Regions from separate parts of the Paenibacillus glucanolyticus genome, predicted to be linked through region 3. Evidence: riboswitches for the same ligand, from Rfam matches in the RefSeq annotation. Region 3 holds a riboswitch; each other region holds the start of a gene.
What was found. Region 3 has a riboswitch for cyclic di-AMP ahead of WDY75_RS30560 (3D domain-containing protein). Riboswitches for the same ligand answer to the same signal wherever they lie in the genome.
Positions count from the first base shown of each region.

Region 1: it holds a riboswitch for cyclic di-AMP, as region 3 does, so the genes downstream of both, WDY75_RS15345 (universal stress protein) here and WDY75_RS30560 (3D domain-containing protein) in region 3, are expected to answer to the same signal.
Region 2: it holds a riboswitch for cyclic di-AMP, as region 3 does, so the genes downstream of both, WDY75_RS13155 (C40 family peptidase) here and WDY75_RS30560 (3D domain-containing protein) in region 3, are expected to answer to the same signal.

Region 1 covers NZ_CP147845.1:3,221,479-3,226,315, forward strand. Annotated here, with positions in the region: gene WDY75_RS15330 (DJ-1/PfpI family protein) at 1-269, opposite strand, end outside; gene WDY75_RS15335 (hypothetical protein) at 401-625, opposite strand; gene WDY75_RS15340 (TrkH family potassium uptake protein) at 1,234-2,583, opposite strand; gene WDY75_RS15345 (universal stress protein) at 2,665-3,333, opposite strand; cyclic di-AMP (ydaO/yuaA leader) riboswitch at 3,470-3,620, opposite strand; gene WDY75_RS15350 (cation:proton antiporter) at 3,771-4,837, opposite strand, start outside.
Region 2 covers NZ_CP147845.1:2,721,871-2,726,707, reverse strand. Annotated here, with positions in the region: gene WDY75_RS13165 (2Fe-2S iron-sulfur cluster-binding protein) at 1-234, opposite strand, end outside; gene WDY75_RS13160 (stalk domain-containing protein) at 452-1,726, shown strand; gene WDY75_RS13155 (C40 family peptidase) at 1,833-2,309, opposite strand; cyclic di-AMP (ydaO/yuaA leader) riboswitch at 2,313-2,446, opposite strand; gene WDY75_RS13150 (hypothetical protein) at 2,710-3,237, shown strand; gene WDY75_RS13145 (ROK family protein) at 3,639-4,592, opposite strand; gene WDY75_RS13140 (copper homeostasis protein CutC) at 4,631-4,837, opposite strand, start outside.
Region 3 covers NZ_CP147845.1:6,641,191-6,646,027, forward strand. Annotated here, with positions in the region: gene yabG (sporulation peptidase YabG) at 1-144, opposite strand, end outside; gene rsmA (16S rRNA (adenine(1518)-N(6)/adenine(1519)-N(6))-dimethyltransferase RsmA) at 259-1,143, opposite strand; gene rnmV (ribonuclease M5) at 1,140-1,691, opposite strand; gene WDY75_RS30560 (3D domain-containing protein) at 1,886-3,073, opposite strand; cyclic di-AMP (ydaO/yuaA leader) riboswitch at 3,346-3,560, opposite strand; gene WDY75_RS30565 (TatD family hydrolase) at 3,767-4,531, opposite strand; gene WDY75_RS30570 (HD domain-containing protein) at 4,626-4,837, opposite strand, start outside.

The DNA of each region.
Region 1 (4,837 bases), 3.3 Mb from region 3:
GGCCCATTCAGACCGCTCGGAACCGAACGCTTGCCTTCTGCGGATACCAATTCTACTGTGACTTTCCCTCCGGAGTACATTCCAGCGGCAGCGAATACTTCATATGGCGCTAACGCGTCCAGCAGATCGAACCCATCGAACAGTACGATTTGAACATGTACACTTTTGTCCTTGGCATCTTGATCCTTTTTTGTATTCGCACTTGCTACGGGGGCAAACAGACTTAACATAAGCGTTAACGACATGAGTAAGCTAATCATTTTTTTCATCCTATACCAATTCCTCTCGTTTTGTTTGAAAGATGATGTTTGGGATAACTAACCCCAGTGCGATAGAGCCGTAAATGTCGATGGTGTAGTCACCCGACGCGCTAGGTACGACAATGATACCCGCAATCTTCCTAGTCTCTATTAGACAGAAAATCTTTCAGCATGCGATATTCCTTCTCATCTATTTCGCCTTTGGCCATTCGCTCCTTCAGAATCATAGCAAAGTCATGTTTTTGATGATCATCTTTTTGTCGATGACGAATCGCGTATACACGAACCGCTAGGAAAGAAAACAGCGTGAGACAAAATAAAGCGCCGAACGGGAAAAATGAGAAAGCTTCATTTTCCAAACCCATATGGAAACCTCCTTCATTGAGTATTCTGTGAGAAGCCGATTTTCCGAAATTCAAAGAATCCGTGCTCCCAAATAAAAGCATAACAAACAAATATCTCAAACGAAGATGTAGAAAGGTCTCAAAATTATAAACAAATCATCACAATACAAAAGCTCGTATAAGCACTGGGACAGAGCGATTCGTAATATTGGGAAATTATAAGGAGCAGCCTTTGTTCTTTAACTTCCTCGCCAACCATCATACCCCTATAAAAATGCATGAAATTAATCGATGACTTTAACCAAGTCAAAGGGGGGATACATAATGAGCTATACCATATTGCAAACTCCAACATGAATGAAGTCAACAAGGCTTGGAGAATGATCGTGTAAGATGAAAAAAACAATACAGAATGATTCTAGCTTTGTTACGCAAATACGATCCCGTACAATATCAAGCCTACGTCTAAGATCAAAACACTCGATTTGATGCAAAGGAACCAATGCAAAATTAGAAACTGATGATGATCCGAAATGATATTAAAGGTGAGCTTGAATGGTGAAATAAACCTGCACTAGCCACAACATAATTAAAAAAAGCCGCACTCGCGGCTTTTTTATTATCTCGTCTTATCCAATCAAAATATGATCTTCCGCGTAGCCAATTTTGGATGAACGCTTTTTCTGAGCCAATGCGTAAGCCAGTGTCAAGGGACCCAGCCGTCCGGCAAACATCGTTATGGTTACAATGAATTTCCCCACGGGAGATAATTCGCTTGTCAATCCCATCGACAATCCAGTAGTGCTGAAAGCGGATGTCGCTTCAAACAGCACTTCCAAAAAATGCTCTTCCAGCATTCCTTCTGAAATGGTCAGCAATAGGGAAACTCCCAGCACAACCACCAGAGAACTCATGACAACGGCCAGTGCGCGCATAACGGTTTCGCCTGCTATTTTGCGCTTGAAGGCATGGATTTGACCACCCCCGCGAAAGGTTTGGATTGTAGCTAATATGAGTACAACAAGTGTATTGATCTTAATACCGCCGCCTGTCCCTCCGGAAGCAGCACCAATGAACATCAGAATAATAATGAAGAACTGAGAAGCTGCCAGCATACTGCCGATATCAATCGTATTAAACCCCGAGCTTCGTGGCGTTATGCCTTGAAAAAAAGCAGCCAGTACTTGTTCGCTCCCACTCAATTGGCCAAAGGTTGACGGATTCCAGCTCTCCATAAAGTATATAAATAGAAAACCAAGCAGGGACAGCGTTCCTGTCCCGACCAGAACAACCTTGGAATGAAGCGAAAGTTTTTTCCATGAACGTTTTTGGAATACATCCACAATGACGATATAGCCGAGACCTCCAATGATAAATAACAGGACAATCGTAATATTGACGATCGGATCGCCAACGAAGGGTGTCAGGCTGTCAGACCACAGGGCGAAACCGGCATTGTTGAATGCGGAAACGGAATGGAAGAGGGCGTAATAGGCCGCCTGCCCCCATCCAAAATCCGATTGCCAACGAAGTGTTAGAACAATCGTTGCCAGTGCTTCAAATGCGAAAGCGATAAGTACCATGTACATTGACAATTTAACCAAACCTTGTGCCGAAGTCGAATAGGTGGTTTGCTGGATGATGAGCCGTTGTTTCAAGCCAATTCTTTTCCCCAAAACAATGGCGACCATGACACCAAAGGTCATAAAGCCAAGTCCGCCAATTTGGATCAACATCATAATGATGACTTGTCCAAAAGTTGAAAACACGCTGCCGGTATCCAAGACAACGAGTCCGTTTACGCATATTGCTGACGTTGCCGTAAATAATGCATCCAGCAGACCAACTGAACTTCCGGTGGAGGAAGAGTGGGGAAGCGCAAGCAATGCGGCTCCGATTAATATCAATGTGAAAAAAACAAGCATGATGAGTTGGGGAGGGCTCATCTTTTTCTTAAGCTTGTTGATGAACAACTCCATTTTGCCAGGAGCGGAATGTTGTGTATTTCGATCGTTTGAATTTATAGAGGGTCTTCTCACAAATTCCACTCCCATTTCTTATTAATCTTCGTCCTTGGCATACATTTCTCTGTTTTGGAATAAAGACGAGTCTATTACTTTTCCGTGACTTATTTTTAGATATTGGACTTCTTGATCTGTTTTTATTTTTAGCAAACCGGTGTCAAAATCGGTATTCAACTCTTTGAAAAATAGTCCGCTGGCTACAGGGTTGCCCCCGGATTCCTTATTACCGATTATATAATGAGGACCCTCTTTGAAAACGGCGACTCGAATCCCTCGTTCATGGGTGTCAGTAATTTGTTCATCCATCCTCTGAACTGCCACGATGTGCAGATCCGTTTCGCCAATCTGGTTTAGGAGTTCGTTGACAAACGACCCGCGCGTAATTTCTTGCCATCGTGTTTGTCCAGACTGCCCGATGATGAGTTGGGTAATATGAAGGTTTTTGGCAGTTTCTGCTATGATTTCGGAAGCCTTGCGATCTTTGTTTGGTTTGACGATAAAGGTCGCCCCATATTCGTCGCATTTCATTTGCCACTCAGCCATATACCTTTCTTGTGTCTGATCAAGCTCATTCTCACGTAAGGGTATAACGCTCAACACAAACAGGGGACACTGAAGCAGATGGGCTAATTCACCGCCTCGGCGGATGAGGCGTTCGCCGTTCGGACCATAATACACGCATACCAGTATTTTTTCGTTGTTCAACAGATAAATCATTCCTTTCTTATTCTTCAGTAGACGGTAATTACCACATTAGCTTAAATTAAAAAGGCCTGGTTGCAGAGATATATCTGCTTCCAGACCTTGGCTGTACGAATTTTGGACAAGTCAAAGTAGAAGAGTGTTCTCTCCCAAGACGCTGACGAGGTTAGCTGTCGGATTCGGGATTGAGAGTTCCCGTTCCTTCTTAATCAGAAAGAATTCACCCCTAAAGCTTAAGCAGCTTTTGTTGGTTCCCCCGTTCCTCATAGAGGATTAAGCGTAATGCGTATAAAATTTATTGTAATAAATATTATGCTAAAATAAGCTAAAAGTAAACAGTCTGCCATGGGCAATGAATGTCATTCATGGGTTGAGGTAGAATTCAATCTTTGTTTTGTATATACTCGTTTCAAGTTATTATTTGATTACCCGAAGGTTACTTACATATCCGCACCGTCTTTTTCCTTCACGGGGTTAGCTAATCCAAACTTCTTAACCAATGGTTTGATGGTTAACCCCTGCACGAGAAGTGAGAAAAGGACAACACTAAACGTGAGCACGAGTATATCGTCGCGGCCGGCGAAGGTTGAGGGCAAACTTAAGGCGAGTGCGATGGATAAACTGCCCTTTAACCCTCCCCAATTCAAAACCATCTTCCATGATGAAGGGAAGGGTCTCAGGAAGTACAGGCTCGCGTAGACGGCCACAGTCCTACCGATGAGAACGATCAGAATGGCGGCACCGATTAACGCCCATTTGTCTGCGAAGTTAATATGTTTGATTTCGAGACCGATCATCAGGAATATCAATGAATTTGCAATCAACGTGATGACGTCCCAGAACGAATTAATGTTCATCTTGGTCGTCTCCGACATCCCGATGCGCGCTCCGTAACTGCCGAAAATCAAGCCGCCCACGACGACGGCAATCACACCGGATACATGGAAATGCTCGGCGATAAAGAAACTTCCGAAGAAGAGGAGCATTGAGAACGCAATCTCTAACGGATAATCGTCATAGAAGCGAATGAGCTGTGAGAATAGATACCCAAGCAAGCTTCCAACTGCGATACCGCCGACACTGAACTTGAGAAAGAGCAATAGGCCGCTGCCTGCTCCCGCCCAGCCCATTTCCATATATGTAAGTAAATAAACGGAAGAGATCTGAAACAACACAACGGCAATTCCGTCATTAAACAACGATTCCCCTTCAATAATCGTCACGATTTTCTTCGGTACGCCTAAAGACTTGAAGATGGAGATGACACTGATCGGATCTGTGGCGCTCATTAAAGCCGCAAAGGTAAATGCAACGACTAAAGGTAATCCCATAAGCCCGTACATGGCAAGAGCAATAAGAAGAAAAGAGAGCAAGGTGCCGCCAAAAGCAAGGGCAAGCACCGGCTTGCCTTGTTCACGAAGATGCGAGAATGGAAGCTTTAGCGTAGCATCCCCGAGAAGGATTGGCAGGAACAGGGAAATAATGATCGCTTGAAACACATTCGATT
Region 2 (4,837 bases), 2.8 Mb from region 3:
CATGCAGCGGCAGCGCGCGCAAGTCCCTCTTTTGCAAAAGGAGTTCCAATCCACGTCATTCCGCTCCGCAAGATCCAGCACGGTCATACCAAGAACAGGCGCCACATTACGCTGAATCTCTCGTCCCGTAAGCTCGATAATCAGATCCGGTACAGCCTCAATCGGTTCTCCTTCCGTACTCAACGATGTATCTCCGCGTTCATTACCCTTTTTATTCTTCCAGAATTTAAACACGCCGTTGTCCCCCTATGCATGTAATCATCAGGTTATGTATGAATTCCTGTATTTATTATACTTGAAAGTTTAAAAAATCAACATGCCTGCTCTTATCTATTCTATGACATCATGTAATTGGAACTCTATGAAAATTTTGCTATAATTGCATATGCTAGATTACCATTCCATGCAAGGCCAATCTACTATTATATGATGAGTTGGAGGAATACGGAGTATGTTACATAAACATGTAGGAAAAACAGCGGCCGCCACCGTTCTGGCCCTATCCTTGCTGGGTACTGCCACGAATATCAGTAATGCCGCCGCAGCACCGGTTATTGCGGTCATGCTGGATGATGTTCCACTGAAATTTGATGCTGCTCCGAGGATAGACAACGGTGTCACTTATGTTCCATTCCGGACCGTTGGCGAAGCGCTCGGAATTGAGATCACCTGGAACAGCAAGACGCAAACGGTGAAAGCGATCGGCAGCCTGAAGGGGCAAGCAACGGAGGTATTGCTGCAGGTGGGCAGTAAAACTGCAACCGTGAACGGGAAAAAAGTTACGCTCGCGGCACCACCAGTACAGCGGGAAGGGCGCGTGCTGATTCCGCTCAGCTCGTTCAGCAGCCAATTCGGTGTCGACGTGGGCTGGAACCAGGCTACGCGTACGGTTTCCCTGACATCTCCGCAGCGGGAGATGCATTTGAGAGCCTTCTATGCTCTAGAATCCTATCAGGAACGCGATATAATACCTTCCATGAACTCAGTCGCTTTCGGGTGGAGCCGCATCGACCGCGAAGGTCAATTTACGCTTGAGGGTAAAGAGTACCGCTTGCCTGCATCTGCCGGTGATGTAACGCCACAATCCATTGTGGCGGATGCAGCGGATCAGAACATTAAACCGCATCTTATGGTTTATGCTTTGGATGGTAATGGTGAACTGACCAAGGTTCTGAGTGACAGCACCCTTCGGCAGAAATCGATTGAGGGCATAACGACAGCCGTTACGGACAACGGCTTCGGCGGAGTTGTTCTCGATTTTGAAGGGCTCGGCTTTAAATTGGATGCAGGGCAGCAGCAGAAGCTGCTTAACGATTATGTCAAACAGCTGAAGGCTTCTTTACCGAAGGACATCTCCCTGTCATTGGCCGTGCCGCCATTGAACAGTGCCTATAAAGGCTATGATTACAAGACTCTTGCCTCCATAGCAGATGATCTCATCATTATGGCTTATCAGTATAACCCGGTCGGCACCAAATCGCAGGTACCCGAGCCTAACAGTCTTGTAGATCAGGCGATTCAGCTTGCACTCCAAGCGGGTGTTCCTAAACAAAAGCTCCTGCTCGGCATCAGCTTAAGCAGTGAAACTCCGTCTTCCGTAGATGATAAGCTGGGTCTCGCCAAGCGCTATGATCTAAAGGGAGCCGCCTTCTGGCGTCTGGGACTATTCCGGACTTATAATAATCAGATGGAAGGCGCTGTGAATGCTTCTGTTGTAAAGGAATAAAGTGATCAGGTCTAGCATCCCTCAATAAAAGAAAGCCTGACAAAGATGGATCTTTGTCAGGCTTTCTTAATATGTATTATACTTCCCGAAAAACTGCGTTTCTCAATTAGCTTGGACTGCCTACCAGTTTCGCATAGTTTTCTTGACTCAGTACACGACGCGCCGTTACATAACGCGGCTCATAATAAGAATCGCTAAGCTTGCTGATTCTTACACCCTTGCTGCTGGAAGCATGCGCAAATTGACCTTCGCCAATGTAAACTCCTGCATGCGAAATTCCGCTGCCGCTTGTATTGAAGAACACCAGATCTCCAACCCGCAGGTCTTCGCGATCCACATAAACCCCGGCTTTAGCCTGGCTTTGGGATGTGCGTGGAAGATCTATATCAAAATTTCTAAACATGTACAGTATAAATCCGGAGCAATCAAATCCACTGGTGGTCGTTCCGCCCCATTTATATGGAGTTCCTACCAATTGTTTCACTTGATGCTGAAAGTTCGGTTGTTGATCAGCAAATGCTGTTACGGCACCTGAAGAAAAAATAATTGCAGACCCAAGCAATGTGATGACAAATTTCTTCAAAATATGTTCTCTCCTTCGATGCCTACGGAGTTAGCTAAGGGTTCGGTTGAAGGTTCCCTATACTCTCTTTAGTACAAGAATAATTCACCCAAGACGGTTCCCCCGTTTTCACAAACGAAATTCGGCAAAAATTCATTAACATTTTGTAACTTCTCTTAATATAGTATACAAGCAAGGATGCTGTCAATAATATCCTAAGAATCTATCGTTTTATGTTACCCGCTGTCGGAATAATCGAATTTCGCAGCCTGATTTCTGTTAACAATCTCACATAGTCATGACAATTATGTAACTCTAGCGTATTCCTCTTACTCCATTTTCTTAAAACGTTTAGCAACTTTTTACAGGATCCTGCGTTTAACTATATCAGAAAAGAAATCATAGAGGTGATCCATTACGAATGAGTCAAATCACAATGGCTGAAGCTTTAGCCGTACGGGCAGCAATTCATCGTCTTATGAGCCAGCTGGCGTCGGAGCGTCTGAATAACAGCAGTACGATCATTGAAAAAGGAGAAACGGCTGAGTATCCCGCGCGGAGTGTAGATGTCATTACGGAAGAGATTGAATCGGCGGCGGCGGATTTCAGAAAACTGGATTTGCTGATGGCCCTCTCCAACACAACGCAGACGATCTCCTGGAATGGTTCCGACATAACGATCATGGAAGCAATCGAGCTGGCGAAACACATTCGCGGTGATATCGGACAGCTTGCACACCTCGGCTCTCGCAAGAAGCTTGAGCGTCAAAGCAGCCGGGGAAGCGGAGACAACGCCACGACGCTGTTCAACGTCGCTCTGTATGATCCTGAAGCTTATCAGGCGGCTGCGCGCAAGAAGGAACGCGAGGTAACCAAACTCTCGTCACTGATAGAACATGCCAATCATAACGCAATAATATCGTTTGACGCATCGAAGTATATGGGGTAACGGCAGCCGCCGGCTCCAAGCCTACAGGTATTCCTCACGTGCGGGTTTGGAGCCGGCGGTTACCGCCGGCGGGCGGGAAAGTGCGGGCAACCGCTTGTTTGTCGGATACAAACAAACCATAAGAAAACCAAAAAGTCGAATCCTATGCACAAACGGATGACGGTTTACGGTTCACACTTATCACTCATTACATGTGACGGACTCCCCAATAGCAAAAAAATGATCGCCCCGTTTCCCGCTTCCCTGATACATAATGAAAGCCGCCCTTCTATGGGCGGCTTTTTTATAACTACTGGCTATAAGACCCGTCTAATTCCAATTCTATTTCCCTGCCAAATGATCTCTATCTAAGCTTTATTCCATCCACTGCTCTATCCACTACCCAAGCATTGCATTTGTCATCACCGGAACAAGGCTGCGGCACCAACCAGACCCACATCATCCCGCAGACCGGCCGGAACGATCTCGTACGTGCCTAAATAGGACGGCATGACCAGTTTATCTGTCATTTCCCGCAGCTGCGGGAACAGCAGCTCTCCTGCTCTGCTGACACCTCCGCCAATTACGATGCGGTCCGGGTTGAAGCTGTGAATGACATTAACCAGACCTAGTGCCATGTAATAAATAGCACGGTCGATGACCTCCACCGCTACAGGGTCCTGAAGACGCTTAGCTTCAAATACGTGCTTTGCATTCACTCCCCCATCTGCTGCAGCCAGCTCTCTGATCACGCTCGGCTGATCGAGCATCCGCTGGGACGCTGCATGGCCGATCGCTGTCCCCGAGGCAAATACCTCCCAGCAGCCATGACTTCCGCAATTGCATCTGGGACCGCTCGGATCGATGATATGATGCCCGAGTTCGCCTGCAAAAGAATTACTGCCCAGAAACAGCTTGCCGTCCAGCACGATTCCTGAACCAATGCCTGTACTCAGCGTCACATACACCATGTTAGTTGAACCTCTGCCGGCTCCTCTTACATATTCCCCCCACGCGGCTGCATTGGCGTCGTTCAGCACCTGAACTTCCGTATGCAGCTCACGCTCCATCCAGGCTTTGAGGGGGACATTAGTCCATTCCGGCAAATTCGTTCCATGAATGACAATCCCCTCTCGGCTATTCACTGTGCCTGGTGAGGCCATCCCTACCCCTCGAAGCGGATGGCCGCCCGACACACTGCGGATCATGGCCGTAATTCTGCCGACCACCTCCTCCGCCGTCTGTGCGCCGGCGGTTTCCATCTGCTCCCGGTTCAGCAGCTGTCCTTCGGAATCAAAGAGCGCTGCCGCGATCTTTGTACCCCCAAGGTCAACGCCAACCACAAATTCTTGCTGTTTATTCCATTCGGTTTGCAATTTTTGTTCACCTGTTTCCGATAGGTTTGCTACTACTTCTATTGATGTATGCTGTCTGCCAGCGATCTCAATTCAATCGGATCAATGGGCTTCAGCCCTGACCGACCATATCGAACCGCCGAGCCGAAATGCACCTCGCTCACACCGGTCTGATCGATAAATTCACGAATAATTTCCCATTTCAGGCCATTGCCGGCCAATATCTTAAGCTCGCTGCCTTTGGTTTGTTCCACAAGCTCCCGAAT
Region 3 (4,837 bases):
GACCAAATCATTAACGGGAGCGTCGGCCAATAACCGGAATTCCGTCCCTTTGATGACGATATTATTATTTTGCCGCATGCCTTCTACCCGGAACGTTACATCGCCGCCGTAGGATTTACGAACGACCAAGTCTCCCAAGTTCATCACAACATCACCCCTACCCTATGGTATGGGCCACTGTGACTATTGGTTCTTACGAAGCTTCAATTTATCATGTTAAACCCCTTCAGGGCCCCCTGCGCACGTCAATCTGCTGGTCTATCGAATATCGGCGTTGTACAGCACATTGCTAAGTTTGGCATACTCTTCGATGCTGAGTGTCTCTCCGCGCCGTGAAGGCACAATTCCTGCTTCCTGCAGCAGCTGTTCCAGCCGCTCACGTCCTTCACCCGCAAAGAACCGGCTCTTCAGGTTATTGGCGATGGTCTTCCGCCGCTGTGCAAAAGAAGCCTGTACCACTTCGAAGAAAAACCCTTCGTCTTCTACGCTAACAGGTGGCTCTTCCCGTACGGCTAGGCGAATAACAGCCGAAGCGACATTGGGCTGCGGAATAAATACCGTATGCGGCACGATACAGACCAGCTTAGGCTCACTGTAATATTGGACAGCGATGCTGAGACTCCCGTAATCCTTGCTTCCCGGTGCCGCAGCCATACGCTCTGCTACTTCCTTCTGGATCATCACGACGATATTCTCCAGCGGCAGCTTCTCCTCGAGCAGCTTCATCAGAATCGGCGTTGTCACGTAATACGGAAGATTCGCAACGACGCTGACTTTCGATACGCCCGCAAAGTCTTGTTGGAACAACTCATGAAGATCCACCTTCAATACGTCCCCATGATGAACCTTCACGTTCTCATAAGGCTCCAGCACTTCCCTCAGGATCGGAATCAAGCGCTGATCAATCTCTATCGCTGTAACCGTTCCTGCAGTCTGTGCAAGCTTCTCCGTCAATGCTCCGATGCCAGGACCGATCTCTAGCGCTCCTTTATCCTCATCTAATCCTGCGGCCTCCACGATTTTGTAGAGAATATTCTGATCGATGAGAAAGTTCTGACCCAAACTCTTCTTGAAGGAGAATCCATGACGTGAGATGATCTCCTTCGTCCGTCTTGGTGTTGATATATCATCGAACCGGCTCATGATTTTACGCCCCCCTCTTCCAGCTGCGTCAGCGCGGCCAGAAATTCTTCACGTGATATTTGAAACGTGGCCAGTCGTTTATGAAACTGCTTGCTGTTGCAATATCCGATGCCCAGCAGGTTTCCCATCGCCATCCGTCTTGCCGCAGCCTCCGGATGGGCCGATAAACCGGCCTCCATCATGTCCTGCAGACTGATCAGGCTCTCTCTGCCCTCGAAGGAGGTGTGGACCCTCTCCAGCGCACGCAAAATGGCCTCAGGAGAGGCGTTCTCAACGCCGATATCCCCTTTTCGGGTAGCGTCCTCTTCCGGAATGAAGGCGTGTTTGCAGCCTGGCACGCCCTGCTCCACGATTTTCCGAATCCGCTCTCCTGCATGATCGGGGTCCGTTAATATAATAACGCCTCTGCGCTCCTGGGCAAGCGCGATGCGTTTAAGGATTTGCTTATTGATGGCAGAACCGCCCGTTTCGATCGTATCCGCGTCCACGGCCCGTTTAATGGCTACCGTGTCGTCCCTGCCCTCCACAACGATTACTTCTTTAATCATGCGATTGCTCTCTTCCTTTCCAAGCAAGGCCGGCTTGTACAGCGAATGGTCAGCTTCAAGCCCCATAGGCCTTATATTATTACTCGTTTTTTACAAAACAAAAGAAGAGGAAAGATTCCCTCTTCTTCATCATCATTTATTATAAGCTAAATAGTATAGCATTAGAATGGCATTGTAAATTGGAATTCATTCGTTTAGTTCAATTCAGGTTTAACCGGACCGATCACGTAAACAGTACGGCCGCTTTTACGTCCGAAATTCATAGCGGATTTCAACGAATCATAATAAACATCAATTTTGTTTCCTTTGATGGCACCGCCCGTATCTTCCGCACGACGGAAGCCGATGCCTTCAATATACACCCACCATCCGATGGGGATGATATTAGGATCTACCGCAATCGTCCGACCTTCCGTCACACGTGTTCCGGATGCTGTCCGAGTGCCGATTCCTTGCTGCTCGGCAGAATACGCCGTCATCGACACGTTGTTCAATACCTTTTTGTATTTAAAATCAACGCCTGCCCGAGAAGCCACATTATTCTCCACCGCTTTGGCGGTTGTTACCTTTTTCGTGCCGGAGAGTTTAGCCGGTGTTGCTTTCACATCGGTGGCTGCCGCTTGAGCAATAGCGGGTTTCTCCACTTTTTTCGTGCCTACAGCAATAATTTTGTCCTTCGTTCTGCGCTCAATCTCCTGTGAAACCTTGGTCTTGGAAACCAGCTTGCCATCGTGATAGACCTTCTCATAGTGATTTACCATGATGCCGGACTCACCCCGCTGAATCACGCGGTTGTCACCCTTTTCGAGCGATGGATCGGCTGTCTTAATCACACGAAATTCCCGGTCTTCTATTTCCTTAACATTTTGTTTCGTAACGCGCACGACGTTGATACTCATATCGCTGGTAAGCTTCGTATGCTGTGCCGGTTGTACTATATCTTCACCCTGGATCGTAATGCCAGCTTCTTTCAGTACATGATCAACCGTATCCTGGGATGTAAATATGGTTTTGGTTTTGCTGCCAACTGTAACCTTGACTGGAACTGCCCGTTCAATGATGATCCGGTCGCCGTCCTGGATCGCACCGTTTAGAGGCATCGAAATCTGATCCTCTGGGCTCAACGTGATCGCTTGCTCATCCAGCAATTCCTGCAGCAATGATCCACGTGTTTCTACTGTGGTGACACGACCATCGACCACAAGCTGAACTTCCTTGCCTGTCTGATCATGTACAATCAACGAAACGAGAAGTGATACCGTAACGGCTCCCATCGTGCCGAGCAACATCAATTGACGCAAATTGTCATGCTTCCATCTCAATGCGTAAGACATGCTGGATGATTGTGATTCATGGGTTTCTTCAGGTTGAAAAATGCCCACTATTCCATCCTCCTTCATAGTCCCGCCGTCTTCAGTAACGCATGAATGCATTTGACGTGACTATAGCAATTATTCTCACAAGGCGCCCTGCTATCTATCTAACACCCTGCGTCAATTCCCGTCTTCCCGTCCATCTACCACCACCTCCTGATTACCAAGAGTATGATGATCCCTTCGCCATTATTCAAAAATAAAAGAAAGCCATTGAAAGAGTACTAGAGGCTCTAACGTGGCTTCCTGATGATTAGAATCATGGAAATGGTATGCACGAGATTTCCCCTCTTATTTCGCTTACGGAGTTAGCTGTCGGGTTCGGACGTAAGAGAGACGCCCTATATCCGGATACCCGCTCATGGCGAGATCCTTCAAATTCACCCCAAAGACCCGATAAAGAAATCAAATACGGCTTGGTGCATTCAGACCTGTATGCACGGCAGTATCGGTTCCCCCGTTCTCCAGAATTTCGGAGATTAAGCGAGACGGTTCATGAAATATTCGGCTGGCGATCTGCACATCGCAGCTTCTTATCACTGAAAAGATGATATCCTGTTTACATGCAGGTTGTAAAGCAACAATCAACCACATTTTCTGATGTAAATGGTTAAAATATTGTAATATCAACGCCTTTTCTGATTAAAAAACTTTAATTAATCGAAAATGCTCTCTTTTTCATCGCTTTTGCTCTCAATTTCGTTAAATGCCAAATCGTTCCAGTGCATTTTTGGTGGTAATTTGGGCCAATTCCTCTAAGGACATGCCCTTAATCTCGGCTGCGGTCTCCGCCACTAATTTTACATAAGCGGTCTCATTTCGCTTCCCGCGGAAGGGGTGGGGGGTCAGATAAGGCGAGTCCGTTTCGATCAATAATCGATCGAGTGGAACCTGCGCCAATACCTCTTTAGGCTGCTTCGCATTCTTGAAGGTAATCGGTCCTCCAAATGAAATATGGAATCCCATATCCAGACACATTTTGGCCGTTTCCCAGCTCCCGGAGAAGGAGTGCATTACACCGCCGACCTCAGCGGCTTTTTCCTCCCTCAGAATCTTTACGATATCTTCATGTGCATCCCGGTTATGGATGACAATGGGCATGTTCAGTTCCCGAGCCAGTCCGATTTGGCGGCGGAATACTTGATGCTGTACTTCTTTTGGGGATGTATCCCAATAATAGTCCAGACCAATCTCCCCGATAGCCACCACCTTCTCATGACTGCATAGGGAGGCGATCCAATCCAGATCCTGATCCTCCATGGTGATGGCATCTACAGGATGCCAGCCTACCGCTGCATATATAAAGTCATAGTTCTCTGCCAGCTTCATCGTGGTCGGGATGGTCTCCCGGTTAAATCCGATGTTAATCATCCGGCTCACGCCGGCTTCAAGCGCCCGCGCGATGGTTTCCTCCCGGTCCTCGTCGAATTGGGGAGCATCCAGATGAGTATGCGTGTCGAACAGCATGATATTACCCTCTCCTTTCCTGTCGTTTCCTTGTCGTATATTTTCCTGCAGCACTGCTTATACCCATCATGCTGCGGTTGTCCTGCTCACCAAGTTAATTCTGCTGCTTAAAAATCTCACCTATCTTCTCCGGCATCTGCTCCAGTAGCGGATACACCTTCTCCTCCGGAAAATAAAGATGATATCGCCCTTTATGAATGCCGCTGATAGAGCGTACAATATCGGACACCTCGGAAATTTCCCGCAGCTCATCATGCCGATCCAGAAGCAGGATCTGCTTCTCGTTAAGCGGCATATCAGAATGAA